Regions from separate parts of the Planococcus notacanthi genome, predicted to be linked through region 4. Evidence: riboswitches for the same ligand, from Rfam matches in the RefSeq annotation. Region 4 holds a riboswitch; each other region holds the start of a gene.
What was found. Region 4 has a riboswitch for S-adenosylmethionine ahead of QMA01_RS15210 (phosphoadenylyl-sulfate reductase). Riboswitches for the same ligand answer to the same signal wherever they lie in the genome.
Positions count from the first base shown of each region.

Region 1: another riboswitch for S-adenosylmethionine. It lies ahead of mtnW (2,3-diketo-5-methylthiopentyl-1-phosphate enolase); the one in region 4 lies ahead of QMA01_RS15210 (phosphoadenylyl-sulfate reductase).
Region 2: another riboswitch for S-adenosylmethionine. It lies ahead of QMA01_RS16075 (methionine ABC transporter ATP-binding protein); the one in region 4 lies ahead of QMA01_RS15210 (phosphoadenylyl-sulfate reductase).
Region 3: another riboswitch for S-adenosylmethionine. It lies ahead of QMA01_RS10600 (O-acetylhomoserine aminocarboxypropyltransferase/cysteine synthase family protein); the one in region 4 lies ahead of QMA01_RS15210 (phosphoadenylyl-sulfate reductase).

Region 1 is NZ_JASDCQ010000002.1:116,198-121,992, reverse strand. It holds gene mtnA (S-methyl-5-thioribose-1-phosphate isomerase) at 1-737, opposite strand, end outside; gene mtnK (S-methyl-5-thioribose kinase) at 734-1,924, opposite strand; SAM riboswitch class I at 1,999-2,152, opposite strand; SAM riboswitch class I at 2,396-2,505, shown strand; gene mtnW (2,3-diketo-5-methylthiopentyl-1-phosphate enolase) at 2,581-3,795, shown strand; gene QMA01_RS07975 (2-hydroxy-3-keto-5-methylthiopentenyl-1-phosphate phosphatase) at 3,801-4,466, shown strand; gene QMA01_RS07970 (methylthioribulose 1-phosphate dehydratase) at 4,463-5,077, shown strand; gene QMA01_RS07965 (1,2-dihydroxy-3-keto-5-methylthiopentene dioxygenase) at 5,093-5,629, shown strand; gene QMA01_RS07960 (hypothetical protein) at 5,763-5,795, shown strand, end outside.
Region 2 is NZ_JASDCQ010000005.1:129,879-135,673, forward strand. It holds gene QMA01_RS16050 (acyl-CoA dehydrogenase family protein) at 1-483, shown strand, start outside; gene QMA01_RS16055 (arsenate reductase family protein) at 590-943, shown strand; gene gcvH (glycine cleavage system protein GcvH) at 1,023-1,403, shown strand; gene QMA01_RS16065 (ribonuclease M5) at 1,631-1,969, shown strand; gene QMA01_RS16070 (thioredoxin family protein) at 1,975-2,301, shown strand; SAM riboswitch class I at 2,406-2,510, shown strand; gene QMA01_RS16075 (methionine ABC transporter ATP-binding protein) at 2,599-3,624, shown strand; gene QMA01_RS16080 (methionine ABC transporter permease) at 3,617-4,285, shown strand; gene QMA01_RS16085 (MetQ/NlpA family ABC transporter substrate-binding protein) at 4,338-5,150, shown strand; gene QMA01_RS16090 (dicarboxylate/amino acid:cation symporter) at 5,302-5,795, shown strand, end outside.
Region 3 is NZ_JASDCQ010000002.1:612,884-618,678, forward strand. It holds gene QMA01_RS10585 (methionine ABC transporter permease) at 1-572, opposite strand, end outside; gene QMA01_RS10590 (methionine ABC transporter ATP-binding protein) at 562-1,593, opposite strand; SAM riboswitch class I at 1,729-1,843, opposite strand; gene QMA01_RS10595 (glycerol-3-phosphate acyltransferase) at 1,968-2,609, opposite strand; SAM riboswitch class I at 2,744-2,860, shown strand; gene QMA01_RS10600 (O-acetylhomoserine aminocarboxypropyltransferase/cysteine synthase family protein) at 2,961-4,253, shown strand; gene metX (homoserine O-acetyltransferase MetX) at 4,266-5,279, shown strand; gene QMA01_RS10610 (helix-turn-helix domain-containing protein) at 5,343-5,573, opposite strand; gene QMA01_RS10615 (DMT family transporter) at 5,678-5,795, shown strand, end outside.
Region 4 is NZ_JASDCQ010000004.1:390,115-395,909, reverse strand. It holds gene QMA01_RS15225 (SLC13 family permease) at 1-623, shown strand, start outside; gene cysC (adenylyl-sulfate kinase) at 635-1,237, shown strand; gene cysQ (3'(2'),5'-bisphosphate nucleotidase CysQ) at 1,237-2,043, shown strand; SAM riboswitch class I at 2,190-2,307, shown strand; gene QMA01_RS15210 (phosphoadenylyl-sulfate reductase) at 2,463-3,176, shown strand; gene cobA (uroporphyrinogen-III C-methyltransferase) at 3,261-4,037, shown strand; gene QMA01_RS15200 (sirohydrochlorin chelatase) at 4,050-4,802, shown strand; gene QMA01_RS15195 (uroporphyrinogen-III synthase) at 4,825-5,640, shown strand; gene QMA01_RS15190 (assimilatory sulfite reductase (NADPH) flavoprotein subunit) at 5,673-5,795, shown strand, end outside.

The sequences.
Region 1 (5,795 bases), on a different contig from region 4:
TTGGCCGTATCGCCGTTGGCTGCAATGCGGTCCGCGCCTACAATGATGGCTTCAATTCCTTTGGCTCCAATGGTGTGCGCCGCCATGCTGTCGGTGATCAATGTGACATCAACCCCTGACTGCTGAAGCTCCCAAGCTGTCAGACGTGCGCCTTGATAAACCGGACGGGTTTCACAGGCAAACACTTCAAACTCACGGCCGCGTTCGCTGCCAAGATGGAATGGCGCTAAAGCCGTACCGTATTTAGCCGTAGCGATTGAACCGGCGTTGCAGATGGTCATGACTTTCGTCTTTCCTTGCAGCAATACCAAAGCGTGTTCACCAATGCTGCGGCAGGACTCTTCGTCTTCTTTATGGATCTTCACAGCTTCCGCAAGCAGCAGCAATTTCGCCTGCTGCACGTTCTCTGCTTCTTGCACCTTGTCTTTCAAGCGGCTGAGTGCCCAGCCGAGGTTAACGGCAGTCGGCCGTGAAGAATTCAGGTACGCCGCATCTTTTTCGACATATTGCTGAAAAGCTTCCAAGGAAACGGCATCGTGCCGCTGTGCTCCTATCGCTAAGCCATATGCAGCCGTGATGCCGATGGCCGGAGCTCCGCGCACCTTCAAGAAGAAAATCGCGTTATATACATCTTCTACCGTTTCAAGCGTTAAATAGTCAATCTCATGCGGCAGTTTCTGCTGATCCAGGATGGTCAGCTGCTCTCCGTCCCATTTGATGGATAACGGAATGCTCATATGCGTGCCTCCTTCAGAATTTCCACCAAGTCTTTGATCGAAGCAGTTTGTTCACGCTTCAGGATTAATTCCCGCCCACTCTGCAATGCCTGCTTCTTGAAGGAAATTCTCTTATCGTTGTCTTCGATGCTGTCCAGGTCTTTGACATGCGCCAGGCCAATCGTCCGGCGGATCAATTCGCAGCCGGCGAAACCGACGGCATCGGCCAGTACTTTGCCGAGGACATATTCAAGATATCCTTCGGTCTCCTTGAACGATTCAACGCTCTGCGTTTGCCACAGTTCCGTGAATGAAGAAGCGAATACTTCCCATGTTTTTTCAATGTGAGCTACGATTTCCTGGCGCTCCTCGCCTTCCCGTGTAATCGTTTGGAAAATCAGGTTGGCCAGAAACAATCCGACATCAAAGCCGATCGGGCCGTAAAAGCCGAACTCCGGGTCAATGACTTTCGTTTCGGCCGGCCCCGCAAAAATACTGCCGGTATGAAGGTCTCCGTGAAGCAGCGCTTCCGCTTCAGTCAAGAAACTCTTCTTCAATTTCGCCACTTCCAGCTGCAGTTTGCGGTCGTTCCAAATCGCTTCTGCTGCTGCCTGCAGCTGTGGTTCGTAATCATTGGTGTCAACATCAAAAAATGGATCGGTAAAAATCAGGTCTTCTGTGATTTTGCATAGTTCCGGATTGGAAAACTCAGCAGCCAAGCGTTTTTTCTCAAAAGGATGCAGCCCATAATCAGAAGTGTGGAACAAAGTCTGTGCCAGGTATTCGCCGATATCCTGTGACAGCCTTGGAAATTGCCGGCCGTTGATCAAGCCTTCCCGCGCAATTTCGAGATGCGATAAATCTTCCATCACCGTTATAGCCAATGCTTCGTCCGTTGCATGGACGGCCGGCACCAAAGACGGCACAAACTCGCCGTGCTTCTTCAGAACATTGGCTTCGATCGTCGCACGCTTCAATGTCAGCGGCCAACTTTCGCCGATGACTTTGGCATATGGCAAAGCCTGCTTGATGATCAGCCTCTTGCCTGTGGCTGCCTCTTCAATTTGAAAAACATAATTTAAATTGCCGTCGCCGATTTCCCGGCACGTCAATTGAGCTTTATGATCAAATGCTTGAATAGTTTTCGCCAATTCGATGGCAGCTTCTTCGGTTAATGATTTATAGGTGGTTGGAGCCGTAAGTGTCATGGTCAATCTCCCTTTCTCTGCAATATAAAAAGCCTCTTTCCAAAAGAAAGAGGCCAGAATAAGAGATCCCATGCCTCTTATCTTTCAGAAAATAAATTTCTGATGGAATTAGCACCGTGCCTTACAGGATATTCATCCTGGCGCCAAAGCGCCCCGTCTCACAACGGTATTACGGTCGGTTGCTGGGCGTCATCGGGCCAAAATCCCTCTGCCAGCTCTTGATAAGAGTACTGCTTGTCGTGCTATTAAGTTCTGAAATGAATCCTATCACGATTCAGAATTGACTGTCAATCACATTTTTTAAATAAAAACAATTTTGCAACAATGCTGTTGACAGATTTCGGTGCGCATGAAATAATCAGAATTACTTTACTCTATTAAAGCAGTTCTACCATTTCGAACGATCATTTCTTTTTACGCTGAGATTCTATAAGTAGGACCAGCCCAAAAAACTTACCCAATTTCATATCTTTCTTATTCAGAGCAGGTGGAGGGACAAGCCCTACGATACCCGGCAACCGGTCCAATGGTGGACACGGTGCTAATTCTTGCAGCCAGAACCGATGGCTGAGAAATAAGAAGTTGTTAAAGCCCTTAACCTCTTCTTATTTGAAGAGGTTTTTTATTTTTTAAAATTGCATGGGAGTGTTGAATACATGAGCATCTTGACTGCTACTTATCAATTATACGGAAAGCCTGGTTCTTTTGAGAAAAAGGCGGAAGGCATCGCTTTGGGTCTGACGATCGGCTCCTGGACCGATTTGCCGCTCCTCGAACAGGAGCAGCTGAAACACCATAAAGGAAACGTCGTTTCCGTTAAGGAATTTGAAGAAATCAACCATCCATTGAAACCCGAACTGGTCAAAGCGGAAGTTGCTGTCGCTTATCCGTCCGCCAATTTCTCTGCTGACCTTCCGGCCATCTTGACCACGGTTTTCGGAAAATTGTCATTGGACGGAGAAGTGAAGTTAGTGGATTTGGATTTCAGCCACGACTTGCTCAGCCATTTTCCCGGCCCACGCTTCGGCATTGAAGAAATCCGCAACACACTTGGCGTAGCCGGACGACCGCTTCTGATGAGCATATTCAAAGGCGTCATCGGCCGCGATCTGGATTTTCTGTCTGCTCAATTGCGTGAACAGGCATTGGGTGGTGTGGACTTGGTCAAAGACGATGAAATTTTATTCGACAATCCACTGACTCCATTTGAAAAACGAATCACCACTGGCAAAGACGTACTGACAAGCGTTTATGAAGAAACAGGCCATCGTACACTTTATGCGGTGAACTTGTCAGGGCGAACTTCCGAACTGAGAGGAAAAGCACGAAAAGCACGTGAACTTGGAGCGGATGCTTTACTGTTCAATGTTCATGCATATGGGCTCGATGTACTGCAGGAACTGGCTGAAGATGATGAAATTGCTTTGCCGCTCATGGCACATCCGGCTTTCAGCGGCGCTTTCACTTCTTCCGCTTTCTATGGTCTCGCTACACCGCTCGCACTCGGGAAATTGATCCGCTATGCAGGAGCTGACTTCTCCCTGTTTCCTTCTCCTTACGGCAGTGTTGCGTTGGAGAAAACAGCGGCCCTTGCGCTCGGCAAAGAACTGACGATAGACAGCCCTCTGAAGCGCAGCTTCCCCGTTCCATCTGCAGGCATCCACCCTGGCCTTGTGCCATTGCTGATGGCTGATTATGGAATCGACAGTGTCATCAATGCCGGCGGCGGTGTCCATGGACATCCCGCTGGTGCAGCTGGCGGCGGACAGGCTTTCAGGCAGGCCATCGATGCGGTCCTGCAGGGGGAAACTCTGCAGGCGGCAGGCAAACAACATCAAGAACTACAAACAGCACTTGAGCTATGGGGGTGAACAAATTGAGTAAACCGATTATTTTTTGCGATTTTGACGGCACCGTTACAGCCAATGACAACATCATCGCCATTATGAAGAAATTTAATCCGCCGGGCTGGGAAACCGTCAAAAACCAGATTCTTGACCAATCCATTTCGATACGTGAGGGTGTTGCGAAGATGTTCTCCCTCCTTCCGGTCGAGGCAAAAGATGACATCATTTCATATGTGCTGGAGCAGGCGGAAATACGCGAAGGCTTCAGCGATTTTGTCGCTTATACAAAGCAACAGCAACTTCCTTTGTACATCGTCAGCGGCGGCATCGATTTCTTTGTTTACCCGCTGCTTGAACCATTTGAACCTTTTGACGGCATCTATTGCAACAGCGCCGATTTTTCAGGAGACACCATCAAACTGGTATTTCCACATGGCTGTGACGAAACCTGTACCAGCCAAGGCTGTGGCTGCTGCAAACCATCCGTCATTCGGGATCTTCTAGGCAGCAGCGCCAAAAGTATCGTCATCGGCGATTCCATAAGTGACTGGGAAGCCGCCAAACAAGCTGATTTTGTCATTGCCCGGGATCTGCTGGCTGAAAAATGCCAGGAAGCGGACATCGATTATAAACCGTTTGAAACTTTCCATGAAGTCATCGCCATTGTGGATGACTATACAGGGGTGAAGTCATGACGGCATTGCACGATAAATGGCTGGAACTGGCCGATGTCAAAGATGAACTGGCTATTCGTGACTGGTTTATGGGAACCAGCGGAAATCTCGCCATCAAAGTGGCGGACGAGCCACTTGAATTTCTGGTTACCGCCAGCGGAAAAGACAAGAAAAAACGCACTGACGAAGACTTCCTTCTTGTGGATGCCGATGGACAGCCGGCTGCCGGGACTCTATTGAAGCCTTCTGCAGAAACTTTGTTGCACTGTGCGATATATGGAAAGACAGGGGCCGGCTGCAGCCTCCACGTCCACACGGTAGCCAATAACGTCATTTCCGAATTATACGGAGATGCCGGAAAAATCGATTTCCAGGGACAGGAATTGATCAAGGCCTTTGGATTATGGGAAGAAGATGCTGTATTGACCATTCCGATCATTCCAAATCACGCCGATATCCCGACGCTTGCCGCAGCCTTTGAACCTTATATCACTGCCGATAAAGGAGCGGTGCTGATCCGCAACCACGGCATCACCGTTTGGGGAAAAGACGGCTTTGAAGCAAAGAAGCTGCTTGAAGCCAGCGAATTTTTATTTCAATACCAATTAGCGTTACAACTACAGTTAAAATAAGAGAGGAAGATTTAAATGGCGATCATTAAAATTCAAGGAACAAACGAAACAATCGAGGCACAAAACGAAGTAGCGGCATTTCTGGAGCAGCAGGAAGTCGTTTATGAACATTGGGACAACACTAAATTGCCGGAGAACCTGCGCGAAAAATTTGATTTGAGCGATGCTGACAAAGACGAAATCCTTCAGGCATTCAAAACAGAAATCGATGACATCTCCGAGCGCCGCGGCTACCAGGCAGCGGATATCATTTCCCTGTCTGACTCTAATCCGAAATTGGATGAGCTCTTGAAAAACTTCCAGCGCAAGCATATTCACACAGATGACGAAGTCCGTTACATCGTCAGCGGACACGGCGTCTTCATCATCCAAGGAAAAGACGAACGTTTTTTTGAAGTTCACTTGACGCCAGGCGACTTAATCTCGGTTCCTGAAAACATCACCCATTACTTTACACTTGCTGACGACCGCAAAGTCGTAGCTATCCGTATTTTTGTAACGACTGAAGGATGGGTACCGGTTTACCAGGAAGAAGGCAGTGTACAAAGCTAATAATTTTTCAAAAAGACTCGAGTAATCGAGTCTTTTTTATTTTGAAAAACAGGTAATTTTTTTCTATTTTTAATGTTTTTTAAGCTATAATGTCTTTTGAGTTATATTTTGTAAATAGAAATGAGTGATATGAATGAAGAAAACCCTTCTATCTATAACAGCAATT
Region 2 (5,795 bases), on a different contig from region 4:
CAGAAGCTTCAGGAAGAACTGATGATGATGATGCCGGAAGAAGTTGGCACAGAAGCTTTGGCTCAAGAGAAGTACTTGGTGAAAAATGCCAAGAAAATTGCTTTGCTTGCTGCAGGCCTAGCGGCTCAGACATACGGCACGAAGTTGGAAGCGGAGCAGGAAGTGCTTGTCAACATCGCAGACATCGTGAGCAACGTCTTTGCGATGGAATCAGTAGTGTTGCGTACAGAAAAAGCGATTGCTGCTTCAGGTGAAGAAAAAGCCAAGCAAAAACTTCTGTATACGCAGATTTATTGCCAGGAAGCATTCGACCAGATTGAAAAGGATGCCAAAGAAACGTTGATTGCAGCCATCGAAGGCGACAACCAGCGCATGATGCTTTCAGCATTGCGTAAATTGACCCGTTCAACGCCTTACAACGTCATTGCGAAAAAACGCGAAGCGGCTGTTAAGTTGATTGACGTTGAGAAATACATCGTTTAAGGGATAACGGTAACAGGCAGATCCGAACTTATCGGATTTGCCTGTTTTTTTTGCGTCGACCGAAAGCCTTCTTTTTGGTAAGCTTAGAAAAAAGGGAGGTTCTAACTTGATTACTTATTATGCGTACCCGAAATGCACAACTTGCCGGAAAGCGAAAAGCTGGCTGGACAAAAATAATGTGGAATATAATGAAATACATATCGCAGAAAACCCGCCGACAAAAGAACAATTGGCTGAAATCTATCAGGCTAGCGGTGTGGAATTGAAGAAGTTTTTCAATACAAGCGGTTTAATCTATCGTTCGCTTGGCTTGAAAGACAAATTATCGACCATGACCGAAGAACAGCAATTAGAGCTTTTGGCTTCAGATGGCATGTTGATCAAGCGTCCGTTGGCTTGGGATGGAAAAAAGGTGACACTAGGTTTTAAAGAAGCCGATTACCAGAATAACTGGCTTTAAGAAACGGCATCATCTTGTATTTCACAGCTGTTTATGTCAAACTGAAATTGAATCAACTACATAATTTGGAGGGGTCAAGATGAGCACACCAGCAGAACTTCGTTATTCTAAAGAACATGAATGGGTTAAGATCGAAGATGGCAATGCGCGTATCGGAATTACTCATTTCGCACAGGCTGAATTGGGAGATATCGTATTTGTTGAACTTCCACAAGTTGGCGATGAACTGAAAAAAGACCAGCCTTTCGGCAGCGTTGAATCCGTTAAAACAGTTTCGGAATTATATGCACCAATCAGCGGCAAAGTGATCGAAGTCAACTCCGAGCTTGAAGACAGCCCGGAATTCGTCAACGAGTCACCTTACGAGCAGGCATGGATGGTGGTTATTGAAGCCCCTTCTGAAGAAGAAATCAGTGATCTGATGAATGCTGATCAATACAAAGAAATGACCAACGAATAATTCCCGGAAAGCGCCTTTAATTTGGCGCTTTTTTTATTTGCGCCAAAGACGGAGAGAGTTGTGAAGAACCCCTATTCACTAGGTATCGAGTCCAATCTCTTGAACTAACCGTGCACCAACTGGTTTTTGAAAAGCTTATTTGTGGAATAACTCAATATAAAGGGGTATATTTCAACTTATATAGAAACAGCTTTTGAACTTATTCTATATTCGATGGGGTGAGTGTTATGGGAAAGGTGATTGTTGTGGAAGGGCTCAGTGATAAGACGAGAATTGCACCGCTCATTGCAGAACCCGTGACGATTCTTTGCACAAATGGTACAGTAAGTCCAACGAGACTTGAAGAATTGCTGCTGCCATATGAAGGCCAGGACATCATTATATTAGTGGATGCAGACTCTTCAGGAGAAAAATTGCGGAAGCTGGTCAAGCGTGAGTTCCCTGAAGCCCGGCATTTTTATGTGAACCGGAGCTACAAGGAAGTCGCAGCAACGCCGCTCCGGATCCTGATGGATGTGCTCATCTCAGCGAATGTCCAGGTCAATAAGCTATTAACAGAGGGATGAAGACGATGCAGGAATGGACTCATAAAGAATGGATCAAAGAAAAGAATACCAATCGCACTACCGCGTATTACTTATACACACCGATGTGCGGGACTTGTCAGGTAGCTTCCAAAATGCTGTCGGTTGTCACAGAACTATTGCCGGATCTTCCGATTGGCAAAGCGAACTTGAACTATGTACAGGAAATTGCAGGAATGTATGAAGTGGAAAGTGTTCCTTGCCTGCTGATTACAGAGAATGGGAAGCTCAAGGAAAAGATTTACGCTTTCCAATCGGTACCTTATTTATATGGCAAGTTGAAATCTGTTGACGAATATAGCCGGTCATGGTAAATTGAATTTCTGGTAAGAAAAGCGCGGGACTCTATTTGAAATAGGCGAAGCGTAAGATTTACCACCAATTAAAATCTATTCTGTTTTACTAATTTCATATCGAACTCTTATTAAGAGTGGTGGAGGGAAGTGCCCTATGAAGCCCGGCAACCGTCATGAAAATGAAATGGTGCCAAATCACACGAAGCGAAAGCTTTGGAAGATGAGAGATTGGTTTCCGTATAATATACGTTTGCCCTTCTGCTCAGTTATGCGCGGAAGGGTTTTTTATTTTTAGGATTCAGGGGTGTTCAACGAATGATCGAGTTAAAGAAAGTGACGAAAAAATTTGATACAGGCAAGGCGGTTCTTACGGCTGTCGACCAAGTTGATTTATCTATTGCTGATGGAGAAATATTTGGGATTATCGGATATAGTGGAGCCGGTAAAAGTACATTAATCCGCTTGTTGAATGGATTGGAAAAACCGACTTCCGGCACTGTGGAAATCAACGGAAAGGTAATTACGTCCATTAAAGGCGGGGAATTGCGGAAAGCGCGCCAAAAAGTCAGCATGATTTTCCAGCATTTCAACTTATTATGGTCGAGGACGGTTAAAGAGAACATCGAATTCCCTTTGGAAATTGCGGGAGTCTCAAAAGCGCAGCGTGGAAAACGGGTGCAGGAACTGATTGAGCTGGTTGGATTATCGGGCCGCGAAAATGCTTATCCATCGGAACTGTCTGGCGGACAGAAGCAGCGTGTCGGTATTGCCCGTGCGCTGGCGAACGATCCGGAAGTCCTATTATGTGATGAAGCAACTTCTGCACTTGATCCGGAAACGACAGATGCAATCCTAGATTTATTGGTCGATATCAACAAGCGATTAGGCTTGACCATCGTATTGATTACTCATGAAATGCACGTCATCCGAAAAATCTGTCATCGTGTTGCTGTAATGGAAGGCGGGCGTGTCGTGGAGCTCGGGGATGTTCTGAATGTTTTCCAATCACCAAAAGAAGAAATCACCAAACGCTTTGTGGCCCAGGTCACTGATAGTGGAGATTCACAGGAAACCATCAAAAACCTTCGTGAGTTGTATCCGACAGGCGAACTGGTGAAATTGGTTTTTGTCGGAGAACAAACCGAACAGCCAATTCTGACAAAACTGATTCGCAGCCATTCGGTGGAAGTCAATATCGTCCAAGGCAATATTTCGCATACGCAACGTGGAGCTTATGGAACATTGATTCTTCAGTTGAAAGGCTCTCCTGGTGAAATGGAAGAAGCTTTGGCATTTCTCCACTCAGAAGATGTTCAAACGGAGGTAATGCACAATGATTGATTCGTTATTCCCCAATGTAGATTGGGACAGTATGTGGGAAGCCACACTTGAAACTCTTTATATGACAGCTTTATCAACGTTGTTTACATTCATCATCGGTTTGGCTCTTGGAATCCTGTTATTTTTGACAGCTCCGAAGCAATTATGGGCCAATAAAGTGGTCAATTGGCTGACAGGTGCATTCGTTAATATATTCCGCTCCATTCCATTTATCATTTTGATTATTTTATTGATTCCTTTTACGTTATTCCTGATGGGTTCCATTCGGGGGCCAAACGCAGCTTTGCCCGCATTGATCATCGGCTCAGCTCCATTTTATGCACGCATGGTGTTGATTGCATTAAAGGAAATCGACAAAGGAGTCATCGAAGCAGCACGCTCTATGGGCGCGACGACCGGCACAATCATTTGGAAAGTGCTGCTGCCTGAATCGAAACCGGCATTGATTTCCGGAATTACGGTAACAGCCATCGCATTGGTCGGCTATACGGCTATGGCAGGCATCATCGGTGCAGGCGGCCTTGGGACATTGGCTTTCCTGGATGGTTTTCAGCGCAGCCGTGAAGACGTCACATTGATGGCGACGATCCTAATCTTGATCATTGTGTTCGTCATTCAATATATTGGTGATTTGGTAACAACAAAAGCAGATAAACGGTAATTGCGGATTTTCCGTTCCATAAACTAAAACACAGCAAAAGGGAGAGATAAAGATGAAGAAATTTGTAGTAGGAACAGCGTTGACAGCTTTAGTACTTGCAGGATGCGGAAATGGCGGAGCGGGTGAAGAAGAATCTAAGACTTTGCGTGTTGGTGCTTCCAATGTACCCCATGCTGAAATTCTAGAGCAAGCACAGCCACTTCTTGAAGAACAAGGAATCGAATTGGAAATTGAAACATATCAGGATTATGTCCTCCCTAACGAAGACTTGGAGTCTGGTGAAATTGATGCCAACTACTTCCAGCATATTCCGTATTTAGAATCACAGGTAGCGGATCATGGCTATGAATTCGAAAATGCTGGCGGAATCCACATCGAACCAATCGGAGTCTACTCACAGGATTACGCATCTCTTGATGAACTTCCAGAAGGCGGTACGATTTTGATGAGCAACTCGGTAGCGGATCATGGGCGTATTCTGTCACTGCTTGAAGCTGAAGGTTTGATCAAATTGGCTGAAGGCGTTGATAAAACAGCTGCTGAAGTAAGCGATGTTGTTGAAAATCCTAAAAATCTTCAGTTTGACGCGAACTATGAGGCAGCCCTGCTGGTTCAAATGTATGAATCCGGTGAAGGCGATGCTGTCTTGATCAATTCCAACTATGCCATTGATGCAGGAATTAGCCCGTTGGAAGATTCAATTGCACTTGAATCATCAGAGTCGCCTTATGTAAACATTATTGCTGTTCGCGCTGGCGATGAAGAGAATGAAAATGTAAAAGCATTGGTAGAAGTTTTGACATCTCAGGAAATCCAGGATTTCATTCTGGAAGAGTGGGGCGGAGCGGTCGTACCAGTAGATTGATTTTAAAAAGCATCTTTCGGGATGCTTTTTTATTTTTGGTGAAATAATAAAAATATTCCGTAAATTAATGTATAACTTACATTTTGTCTTAGTCTGTGCTACTTTTGAATAATAAAAAAGAAGCATTTGTTCATATGAGGAGGACAATTTCGTGAAATTCAATTTTGGTTTATTGCCGAGAATCATTGTGGCAATCGTTTTAGGTGTCCTTATTGGATTAGTTGCACCGGAAAGTATGGTGCGGGTTTTCGCTACCTTTACATCGCTTTTCGGAAATTTCCTAAACTTTGTGGTGCCGTTGATCATTCTTGGGTTCATTGCTCCAGGTATTGCGAAATTAGGAAAAGGTTCAGGCAAATTACTGGGGATGGCTACTGGTGCAGCATATGCGTCTACCATCATAGCAGGCGTGTTAGCTTTTTTTGTGGCAGTTACAGTCTTGCCTAATTTTATGCAAGAAGGTTCTTTAAGTGGCATGGAAGATCCGGAAAAGGCATTAGCAGCGACGTTCATTACATTAGACATGCCCCCTGTCTTTGGTGTGATGTCTGCACTGATTCTCGCGTTCTTGCTCGGTATCGGCATGGCGTCAACGGGCAGCAAAGTTATGGTTTCGTTTTTTGATGAATTCCAGGCGATTATTGA
Region 3 (5,795 bases), on a different contig from region 4:
GTGATGAACATCACAAGCGTATCGAATCGTTGGTAACCGTAAGTGATGGCCAAATCGCCAAGGCCTCCGCCCCCGATAGCGCCTGCCATTGCGGACGCTCCGATCAGGCCGACAATCGCAATGGTCAAGGCCAGAACCAGTGAACTCAAAGCCTCAGGAATGAGGAAGCGGAAAATGATCTGCATCGGCGTGGCTCCCATGGCTTGAGCTGCCTCGATGACCCCTTTATCAACTTCCAACAAGGAGTTTTCGATAAGTCTTGCAATATAAGGTCCTGCGTAAAAGACCAGTGGGACGATGGCGGCTGCAGTTCCGATGGACGTGCCGACGATCAGGCGAGTCAACGGAATGATGGCAACCATCAAGATGATGAATGGAACTGAGCGGAATATGTTGATGACGATATTCAATACTTTGGAAACCGGTTCATTTTCCAGCAGATGGCCTTTGCGGGTGACCACCAGCAGGATGCCAAGCGGGAAGCCGATCAATAGGGAAAAGCCGAATGCCGCGCCGGTCATGTAAATGGTTTCCCATAAAGCTTCTAAAATCTGATCGTAGTTAACGGACATAATCATTGACCTCCTCTATATCAATATTGCTTTTCCGGATAGAGGACAAAGCCAATTGGATTTCGCTAGGTTCGCCGGCAAATTCGACGATCAAGTTGCCATATGGAACACCTTGCAACTCGGTGATGTTGCCGAACAGCACGTTCAAGTCAACTTTAAATTCACGCGAGACACGGGACATGAACGGTTGGCCGACGGAATTTCCTGTAAACTGCAGTCGATAGATCGCGTTATCGCTTTGGGCATTGCGGATTTGCGCAAGCAGGGTTTCCGGAAGTTCATCGTTCATGACAGAACGGACAAACCGTTGGGTGGTCGGCTGCTGCGGATTTGAGAAAATGTCGAAGACGCTGCCTTGTTCGATCACTTTTCCTGCTTCAAGCACAGCCACTTTATCGCAAATTTCCCGGATAACTCCCATCTCATGAGTAATGAGCAGGATGGTGATATTGTATTCTTTATTGATTTTGCGCAATAGGTCCAAAATCGACTTGGTCGTTTGGGGGTCGAGCGCTGATGTTGCCTCATCGCATAACAGAACGGAAGGGTTGGTTGCAAGCGCTCGGGCAATGCCGATGCGTTGCTTTTGTCCGCCTGACAGCTGGTCGGGATATTTTTGTGCCTGATCGGCCAGTCCGACAAAGTCCAGCAGTTGCTTCACTTGTTCATCAATTTCATTTTTCGATGTCTTAGCGAGCAGCAATGGCATCGCGACATTATGGTAAACCGTTTTTGAACTCAACAGATTGAAATGCTGGAAAATCATGCCGATGTCCTTACGGATGGTTCGGATTTCTTTGCTGGATAGAGTGGAAATGTCTTTCCCTTGGATTAAGACGCGTCCTGCAGAAGGACGTTCAAGCAGGTTCACGGTGCGGATCAATGAACTCTTTCCGGCTCCGCTAAAGCCGATGACTCCGTAAATCTCGCCGGTTTCGACGGTCAAATCAATCCCGTTCAAGGCATGGATTTCTTGTTTCCCGGATTGGTAGGTCTTGGCGACGCCTTCGAATTGAATCATGGTGATTGAACCTCCTCATGCTGTAATGGATCTTATTAAATCGACGGTGTCTCACATTCTTCTGAGAAAATGGAAAAGGAGCCCTCTTTTTTCTCATCCATAAGAAAAAAGAGGGCTCCTGTTGAAACCATCTAATTCTCATCTTCCAAATGCTTTAGAGCATCTGCAGGAGTTGGCACAGTTTTTGCTTTTAAACAAATCTGCTGCCGAAACGTCTTAGGGCCTGTCCCTCGGTTTCTCTTGATAAGAAAGTGATGTATGCTATTCGATTCGTGGTTCTTACTTTATGGTGAAATAACAAAAAAGTCAAGGGAATTATTGATATTTATTTCACAATCTTTGAAATGAAGAGAATAATGAGTTTGGAACCGCTTTCAGACTGGTTTTGTTGGTTTCTTTTTGAAAATGGAGGAAACTTTCTTCTCTTCTCCATTTTTTATTCGAATAATATTTTCGCTATGTTTCCATATGGCCATAGCAAATAAGGCACAAGCTGTCAGCAATGGCCATGGTCCGACGGCAGGACCGAAAGCGATAACAAAATAGACTGCGTAAAGGACCAGTACACCAATGACCAAATAATTGGTCGCAAGCGAAACACCGATGAGCAGTGCCAGGCCAACCAGCCCGAGCTTCCAGTCCAGTGCCAGCATGACACCGATCACCGAAGCCGTGCCTTTGCCGCCATTGAAGTTCATATAGAATGGGAAATTATGGCCGAATACGACACCGGCACCTATTATAAATAGAAAAGTCCAAATGATTTCGGGGGAAAAGGCACCCTTTTCCAGCAGAAAACGACAAGCTGCGACAGCGGCAAAGCCTTTAATAATATCGATCAAAGCAACCAGCAAACCGTATTTCCAACCCAGCACGATGGCGGCATTGGAAGCACCGGAATTTTTGACGCCTTCTTTTTTGACATTCACCCCAGATAAAAATTGTGCTGCGAGGGAACCGTGCAAACAACCGATTCCATAGCCTGCGATAAACAACAGCAGAACCCATCCAAGCATATTCATTCCTCCTTCTATACTAGAAGATAACGTTTGGGAAGAAACAAGGTTTCAAAATTTTTTGACTAATAGGGTTGACAAACCTTGTTAAAATTTTTATACTTCTCAACAAGACTAAAAACTAAATTTAATAACTCTTATCAAGAGTGGCGGAGGGATAGGCCCTGTGATGCCCGGCAACCAACAGACGACCATGTCTGGAAAGGTGCTAATTCCTACAGAACCGAACGATAGGTTCTGACAGATGAGAGGAGGTAACTCCGTAATTTACGGCCCTCTTCTTAGCGAAGGGGGCTTTTTGCTGTCCTCTTCGGTGATTTTCATGAATAAAAAAATTAGGGGGAATAGAAAATGACAAACTTAAAACCAGAAACTTTATTGCTGCATGGCGGACAACAGGCGGATCCAACAACAGGATCGAGAGGGGTGCCGATCTACAAAACCACTTCTTATGTGTTTAAAGATACGCAGCATGCACAAGACCTTTTCGGCCTGAAAGACACCGGCAATATCTATTCACGCATCATGAATCCGACAGTTGATGTATTTGAACAGCGCGTGGCGTTATTGGAAGGCGGGACTGCTGCAGTCGCATTATCTTCAGGAATGGCGGCAATTGCGTTCTCCATTTTAAATATTGCTGAAGCAGGAGACGAAATCGTAGCGGACAGCAACCTGTACGGCGGCACTTATAATTTATTCGCCAATACGTTGCCGCGTTACGGCATTAAAACCATATTTGTTGATGCAACCAATCCTGAAAACTTTAGAGCGGCAATCACCGATAAGACAAAAGCGGTATTCGGAGAAATTATCGGCAACCCGAGCCTGAACGTTTTTGATGTAGAGAAAGTAGCGGCAATCGCCCATGAAAACGGGCTTCCCTTATTGATTGACAATACATTTGCTTCACCATATGGCAGCAACCCGATCGAGTTCGGTGCTGATGTGGTCATTCATTCCGCTACAAAATGGATTGGTGGACACGGCACGACCATCGGCGGTGTTGCGGTGGATGCAGGAAAATTCAATTGGGACAATCCACGTTTCCCGAATTACACACAGCCGGATGAAAGCTATCACGGATTGCGTTATGGCATCGATGTACCGGATGCTGCATTTGCGACAAAACTGCGTGTCCAGCTGCTTCGTGACTTCGGTCCTTCATTGAGCCCGGAAAGTGCACATGCCTTGCTCCAAGGACTGGAGACTTTGCACCTGCGTATTCCGAAACACAGCAGCAATGCTCAAATTGTTGCAGACTACTTGAAGCAGCATCCGCAGATCGAATGGGTCAACTTCCTTGGATTTGAAGATCATCCATCACATCAATTGGCTAAAAAATACTTGAAAAATGACGGTTTCGGATCGATTGTCAATTTCGGCATCAAAGGCGGACGGCAGGCGGGCCGCAAAGTAATCGACAGTGTGGCTCTCTGGTCCCATGTTGCGAACGTAGGAGATGCCAAGTCGTTGATCATCCATCCGGCTTCAACTACACATCAGCAGTTAAATGATGAAGAGCTGAAATCGTCGGGTGTAACGGAAGAATTGATCCGCTTATCGGTCGGTTTGGAAAATCCGGAAGATTTAATCGCCGATTTGGAGCAGGCCATTCAGGCCGCAGTTTTGGAAAACGTTTAAGGAGGGATTTGAATGGCGACAGTATCCATTGGCTCATTAACCCTGGATTCAACGAAGACGATAAATCATGTAGAGCTGGCATACGAACGTCATGGAGATGAAAATGCTCCAACTGTGCTGGTCTGCCACGCATTGACGGGCGATCAATATGCAATAGGATCCGAAGAAAACCCGGGATGGTGGGCAGGGTTAATCGGACCAGGCAAGCCGGTGGATACAGATGTTTTTCAAGTGATCACTTTTAACGTGTTGGGAGGCAGCCACGGATCAACAGGCCCATTGTCTATTAATCCAGAAACAGGGCAGCCATACCGTGCTAAGTTCCCGACCCTGACGATACGTGATATGGTTCGCGCAGAATATAATGCGTTAAAGAAACTAGGCATCAATCATCTTGCAGGAGTGTTGGGCGGTTCGCTCGGAGGCATGAAGACCTTGGAGTGGGGAAAATTGTACCCTGAATTTGTGGATGCCATTCTCCCATTGGCTGTTACTCCTTATTACAGCGATTATGGCCTCGCCTTTAACCATATTGGAATTCAAGCTATTGAAAACGATAGGGATTTCAATGAAGGGAATTATGAAAGCTCAGATCAGCTGAAGGGATTTCAAATCGCGCGAATGGCCGGAATGGTCACTTATCGCAGCGGCAGCATGTTCAATCAGCGCTTCGGACGCAGCAAAGCCGGAGAAGAATTCAATGTGCAGTCTTATTTGAATTACCAAGGGAAGAAGCTGGCAGGGCGGTTTGATGCCAATAGCTACCTGTTGCTGCTGAAAGCAATGAACACACACGATATCGGAGAAACCATTCTTGATGTTCCGGTTTATGCTCTATCATTTACGCATGACTTGCTGTATCCGAGTGAATTGCTGGTTCCTTGGCTTGAAGAGCAAAAGGATGCGAGCTGGGAGATCATTGAAACCGATTTTGGCCATGATGGTTTTCTCGTGGAATTTGAAAAATGGGGCGGCTTTATCGAAGAAAAATTAAAAAGCTTATTAGTGCCAGAGCTTACACGCTAAGCGGGATTTGATGAAAAAGCACCTGAGGCGGGAATCCAATCCCACATCAGGTGTTTTTTTTGGTTAATCCTCGTCCTTGATATCCACATCGTCTGGAATCGGCGTGGCTCGCCATTCCTCCAGCGCTTGCTTGGCCTGTTCCAGCTGTTGGAAATGTGTTCCGAACTGAGAGGTGTTGATCATGTACTGCTCCCCATCATGGACTGCGCGAATACGGCCTTCCAATACGTAGCGATTGACTTGTTCTTCAGGCATGGATAAAAATGCGGCAGTTTCCTGGACTGTCATATACATGGGATCTCCTCCTCTTTTCTTTTATTATAATAGAAGAAGACCGCTATCTCAAACCATTGATGCCATGGTATGTTAGAAGAAGAAGTTCAAAAATAGGGGTGTTGATGTTGAATTATATGGCGTATTTATTGGTTTTGCTGGCTGCAATTTTATGGGGAACCACAGGTACAGCCCAGTCTTTTTTTCAAGGAGCAGTCCATCCGCTATCAATCGGCGCTTTTC
Region 4 (5,795 bases):
CTTCTATGAAAATGCCTAAGGCACTTGAGGAAAGCCGCTTGGTGGGCTGGTTTTCATTACTGGTACTTTTGGGGGCAATCGCCTGTGTCATTGTCGGTTGGTTGAGCATGTTCAAAGCCATGGCATTGGCTGTGCTGATTTTGCTGGTGACCAAGTCGGTTTCAATGGACGATGCAAAAAACGACGTGCAGTTCAATGTGCTGCTGCTGATCGCCAGTGCATTCGGGGTAGGAGCGGCCATGACCAAAACTGGTCTGGCGCAATGGGCGGCGGATGGCTTGTTGGCAATCGGACAGCCGTTCGGCCTGCTAGCTATTCTGATTTTAATTTACCTGCTGACCAGCATCTTTACAGAACTGATCACCAATAGCGCTGCGGCTGTCCTGATGATTCCAATCGGCATTGAAATGGCCAGCAACCTGCAGCTTGATCCCATGGGCTTCGCAGTGATCATCACGATTGCTGCCTCTGCAAGCTTTATTACCCCAATCGGTTATCAGACCAACTTGATCGTCTATGGGCCAGGCGGCTACAAATTCATGGATTATGTCAAAGTGGGCACGCCACTCAGCATTCTGGTTATGTCGGTGACCATCGGAATCGTTTACTATTACTGGTTTTAGGAGGAGAAAAGATGACCAAATCAACGAATATTGTATGGCATGAATCAAGTGTCACAAAAGAGGACAGACAAAAATTGAATAACCACAAAAGCGGGGTGCTGTGGTTCACCGGGTTATCGGGATCAGGAAAATCGACGGTATCTGTGGCCCTGGAAAAAGAGATCCACGCACTTGGAATCCGTACCTATCTATTGGATGGGGATAATGTCCGCCACGGATTGAATAAAAATTTGGGATTCAGCCCGGAAGACCGGACAGAAAACATTCGCCGCATCGGTGAAGTTGGAAAACTGATGAGTGATGCAGGGGTATTGACGCTATCGGCATTTATTTCGCCGTATCAGGAAGATCGCGACCAGGTGCGTGCCTTGCTTGAAGAAGATGAGTTCATTGAAATATACGTCAAATGCAGTGTGGACACTTGCGAAGACCGCGACCCGAAAGGCCTCTATAAAAAAGCACGAGCCGGCGAAATCAAAGGATTCACAGGCATCGATGCGCCATATGAAGAACCGGTGAATCCTGAAATCGTCATTGAAACCGACAAGCAGACTTTGGAAGAGTCGGTTCAGACAATTACAGATTACTTGAAGAAAGCAGGATATCTGGGCTGATGGCCAGTGGCATTGATCCAGTGAAATTGCTGGAAATCAGTCTTGCAGCCGGCAAAGAAATCATGGCGGTTTATGGACAGGAATTGATCATTGAAGCGAAGGCTGACGATTCACCACTGACCATTGCCGATCAGCGGTCGCATCAGACCATTGAAAGAGGACTGCAGATTGCCTACCCAGACATACCGGTTCTCAGCGAAGAGGGCAATAAAATCCCTTATGAAGAGCGGAAAAACTGGCAGCGTTTTTGGCTGGTGGATCCACTCGACGGCACGAAGGAATTCATCAAACGCAATGGTGAGTTCACCGTCAACATCGCTTTAATAGAAGAGAACTATCCGGTTTTGGGTGTGATTTACGTGCCGGCCATGGATGTTTTCTACTACGGTGAAGAAAACAGCGGCGCATTTAAATTGGAAGCTGCTTCAGCTCGAAAGTTTGAAAAAACCGATGAATTATTCGAGGGAAGCATTCTGTTGACTGCAAAAAAAGCTTTAGACCGGACTCGAATCGTAACAAGCCGTTCGCATATGTCCGCTGAAACACAGGAATTCATCGATCGGATAAACGACGATAGCCAACCAATCGAACAGATATCGGCAGGCAGTTCACTGAAGTTTTGTCTGGTAGCAGAAGGGGGAGCGGATTATTACCCCCGCTTTGCACCGACTATGGAATGGGATACGGCAGCCGGCCAGGCGATTGTCGAAGCATCTGGCGGAGTTGTGCAGAGCGTTAAAGACCAAACCCGCTTTTCCTACAACAAAGAAAGCCTGAAGAATGGCTGGTTTTTGGCAAGAATCTAAAAAGCTTAAGGCTAGTGAATGAAGAAAATGGAAACTCTGTATTGCAGAAAGTAAATAAATGATATTTTCAGAGTTTTATTGACAGTTATCTTTTATTGCTATAGTATTTAGAGAAATTATTAAAACCAAGTAATCTTATAAGGTATTTCTTATCATGAGAGGTGGAGGGACTGGCCCTTTGAAGCCTCGGCAACAAGTTCTGGTTTTTGACCGGATACACTGTGCCAATTCCAGCAGGTTCCATTGGGATCTGGAAGATAAGAAGACAGGCCCCGCAAACTGCGAATTGGTACCCTCTCTTCTTGTTCCATTGGAAGAGGGGGTTTTTATTTTAGTGGCACGGAGGAATATCCAACCAACGGGACTGCTTACTGAAAATCTTTAATTCAATATATAGAAGTTTAAAGGAGGAAGTTAGGATGAGCCACGCTGTTTCGTACGAGCAATTTACTGGAGATCCATTTAAAGATCTGGCACCGGCCGATCTCTTGAAAGGGGCTGCTGATATTCTGCAATGGGCCTATGAATCCTATGGAGAGGATATTGTCTATGCTTGCAGCTTTGGGGCAGAAGGCATGGTGCTGATTGATTTGATCTCCAAGGTGAAAAGCGATGCCGAAGTGGTGTTTCTCGATACCGACGTCCACTTCAACCAAACTTATGAACTGATTGAACGCGTCAAGAAGCGCTACCCGAAATTGAATATCCGGATGAAAAAGCCGGAATTGACGTTAGAAGAGCAAGCCAGCCAGTTCGGTGATGAACTATGGAACAGCCAGCCGGATAAATGCTGTGATATCCGCAAGGTCAAGCCGTTGGAACAAACACTTTCGGGTGCACAGGCTTGGATTTCAGGCCTTAGAAGAGAGCAGTCAGCCAGCCGCAGCAAGACGGATTTCATCAACAAGGACAACCGGTTCAAGTCGGTTAAAGTTTGTCCGCTGATTCATTGGACATGGGACGATGTTTGGCAGTATATCCAATTGAATAGCCTGGAATACAACATTCTGCATGACGAAGGTTATCCAAGCATCGGCTGCAAGCATTGCTCTTTTGCAGTGACGACTGATGGAGACAGCCGCGACGGCAGATGGAAAGGCTTTGCGAAAACTGAATGTGGCCTGCATACATAATTAGGCCGGCAATAGAGTAAATTACCGATCAGAAAATGGCATAATCATCGTTTCTCTGGTTGAAAAAAGGAGTCTAGGAAGCTTATGAAAAAAGTCTATTTAGTGGGTGCAGGTCCAGGCGACCTTGATTTGATTACAGTGAAAGGGTTGAAAGCCATTCAGAAGGCTGATGTCATCCTTTATGATCGCTTAATAAACCAGGAATTGCTGGACGAAGCGAAAGAACATGCCCAATTGATTTATTGCGGCAAAAAACCCGATAACCATTCCTTGAAGCAAGAAGAAATCAACGAGCTGCTTTGCCGGTTCGCATTGCAGGGGAAAATCGTGACACGTTTAAAAGGAGGCGATCCTTTCGTCTTCGGCAGAGGCGGAGAAGAAGCAGAGGCATTGGTGGACCACAATATCCCGTTTGAAATTGTTCCAGGTATCACAGCGGGCATTGCAGCGCCGGCTTACGCCGGAATTCCGGTCACTCACCGTGATTACAGTTCTTCCGTAGCCTTTATTTCAGGAGTCAGCAAAGTGGGCGTCGACCAGGATGAATACTGGGAACATGTCGTCAAAAGCATGGATACGTTGTGCATCTACATGGGTGTCAGCAAGCTTCCTGAAATCTGTGGCCGCTTAATGCGCCACGGATTAAAACCGACGACACCGATCGCCTTGATTGAATGGGGGACGACAGAACGCCAACGGACGGTTACGGGAACACTCGAAGACATTATCCGAAACGCCAAGGATTTCGAGAATCCATCGATGATTGTGGTGGGAGAAGTGGTTCGATTGAGAGACAAATTGCAATGGTATGAGCAGCTGCAGGACGAACAGCAATTCCAGCTTGCCGCCCATGTTGGATAAGGAGATGGTGACATGCAGGCTGTACTTTACGTAAGCCATGGAAGCCGTGTAAAAGAAACACGCGATGAAGCGATGGCGTTTATGGAGCAGGTTCATCAAAAGGTAGATGTAACTCTTCACGAAACCTGCTTTTTGGAGCTGGCCAGTCCGGATATTGGGGAAGGAATTGACAGCCTTGTCAAACAAGGCGCGACAGCAATTGCAGTCGTTCCAGTTCTGTTGCTGAGCGCCGGACATTATTACGAAGACATTCCAGATGAAATCAAAAAATCGGTCTTGCGTTATCCGGATATCCGCTTTACTTACGGAAAACCGCTTGGTGTCCAAGATCGGCTCGTTGAGATTTTAGCTGAGCGTCTGCAGGAGACGACAGTGGAGCGATTGCCTGAAGCGAAGATTCTGCTGGTCGGAAGAGGCGGGAAGAGCTCGGAAATCACCCGTTCGGTTGAAGAAATTGCTGCGAAACTGGCAGTGAAAGCAAATGTACCGAACGTGGAAGTCTGTTATTTGGCCGCAGCTGCCCCGTCATTTGATGAAGGATTGCAAGCTTCCATCAATTCCGGCAGCAACCAGATTTTCGTGGTTCCTTATTTATGGTTCACAGGCCTTTTGGTGAAATCAATGCAGAAGAAAATCAACGCTTTGTCTTCAGACGACCAGCAAGTCATCTTATGCGGATATTTAGGCGACCATCCATCCATGGTGGATGCCCTGGCCGAACGCACACAGGAAGCGCTGCAAAGTGAGCAACAATTAGCATGGTGAATGACAGAAGGAGAGATTGAACATGAATGGATTGGCCGGAAAGAAAATTGGCGTCGCCGCAGTCCGCGCTGCAAAAGAAATCAGCTTGCTGATCGAAAAGCAGTCCGGTACACCTGTCATTCTCCCGATTCAGGGAAGACAACGGCTGAACGAAGACATCAGCGCACAGAACATCACAGATTTTTTAGCCAAATCTTTTGACTGGGCCATCTTCACGACGGGGATCGGAGCAAGAACTTTAACCGATTCCGCAGAAAGCATCGGACTTCAGTCGCGTTATATCGACAAGCTGAAAGAAACGAAATTGGCTGTTCGAGGCAGCAAAACAATGAAATGGATCAAAGAACATGGCTTAGAGCCGGTCCATGTTTCAGAAGACGGAACCATGAATAACCTGCTCGGGGCTTTGGCTGAAGAATACGAAGGCAAGAGCCCGCAGCGGATCTTTTTACAAGCCTACGACCAGGACGACGATAAACTGAAAAGCATCTTGGAGGAAAAGGGCCACTCGGTTTACTTATCCCGGCCTTATTCCTATGAAAAACCAGATCTTTACATAGTGGACCAATTAAAACAATCCATCATCGCACAGTCCTTGGACGCCATCGTTTTCACCAGTAAAACGCAGGTGAGGAATATCTTCGCCGACGCTGAGCAAAGCCAAGAACTGGCCAACGCTTTCAATGACCGGGTGCTGGCAGTTGCCGTCGGAAAAGTCACCGCCAATGAGCTGGAAAGCAATGGCATCAATCAAGTGCTGCAGCCCGAACACCAAAGGATGGGGGCTATGATCGTAGCGATTGACCATCATTACCGCCAGCAGCAAATTCTTCAATAAATAAAAATAAACGAATTTCGAGGTGAAACAATTTGCAATTGCAGACAATGAACAGCCCATTCGATCAGGAGCAGGTCGAGCTTATCAATCGCTTATTGCCGATGCTGACCGACAATCAAAAAATTTGGCTGAACGGTTATTTGGCCGGCACCCAG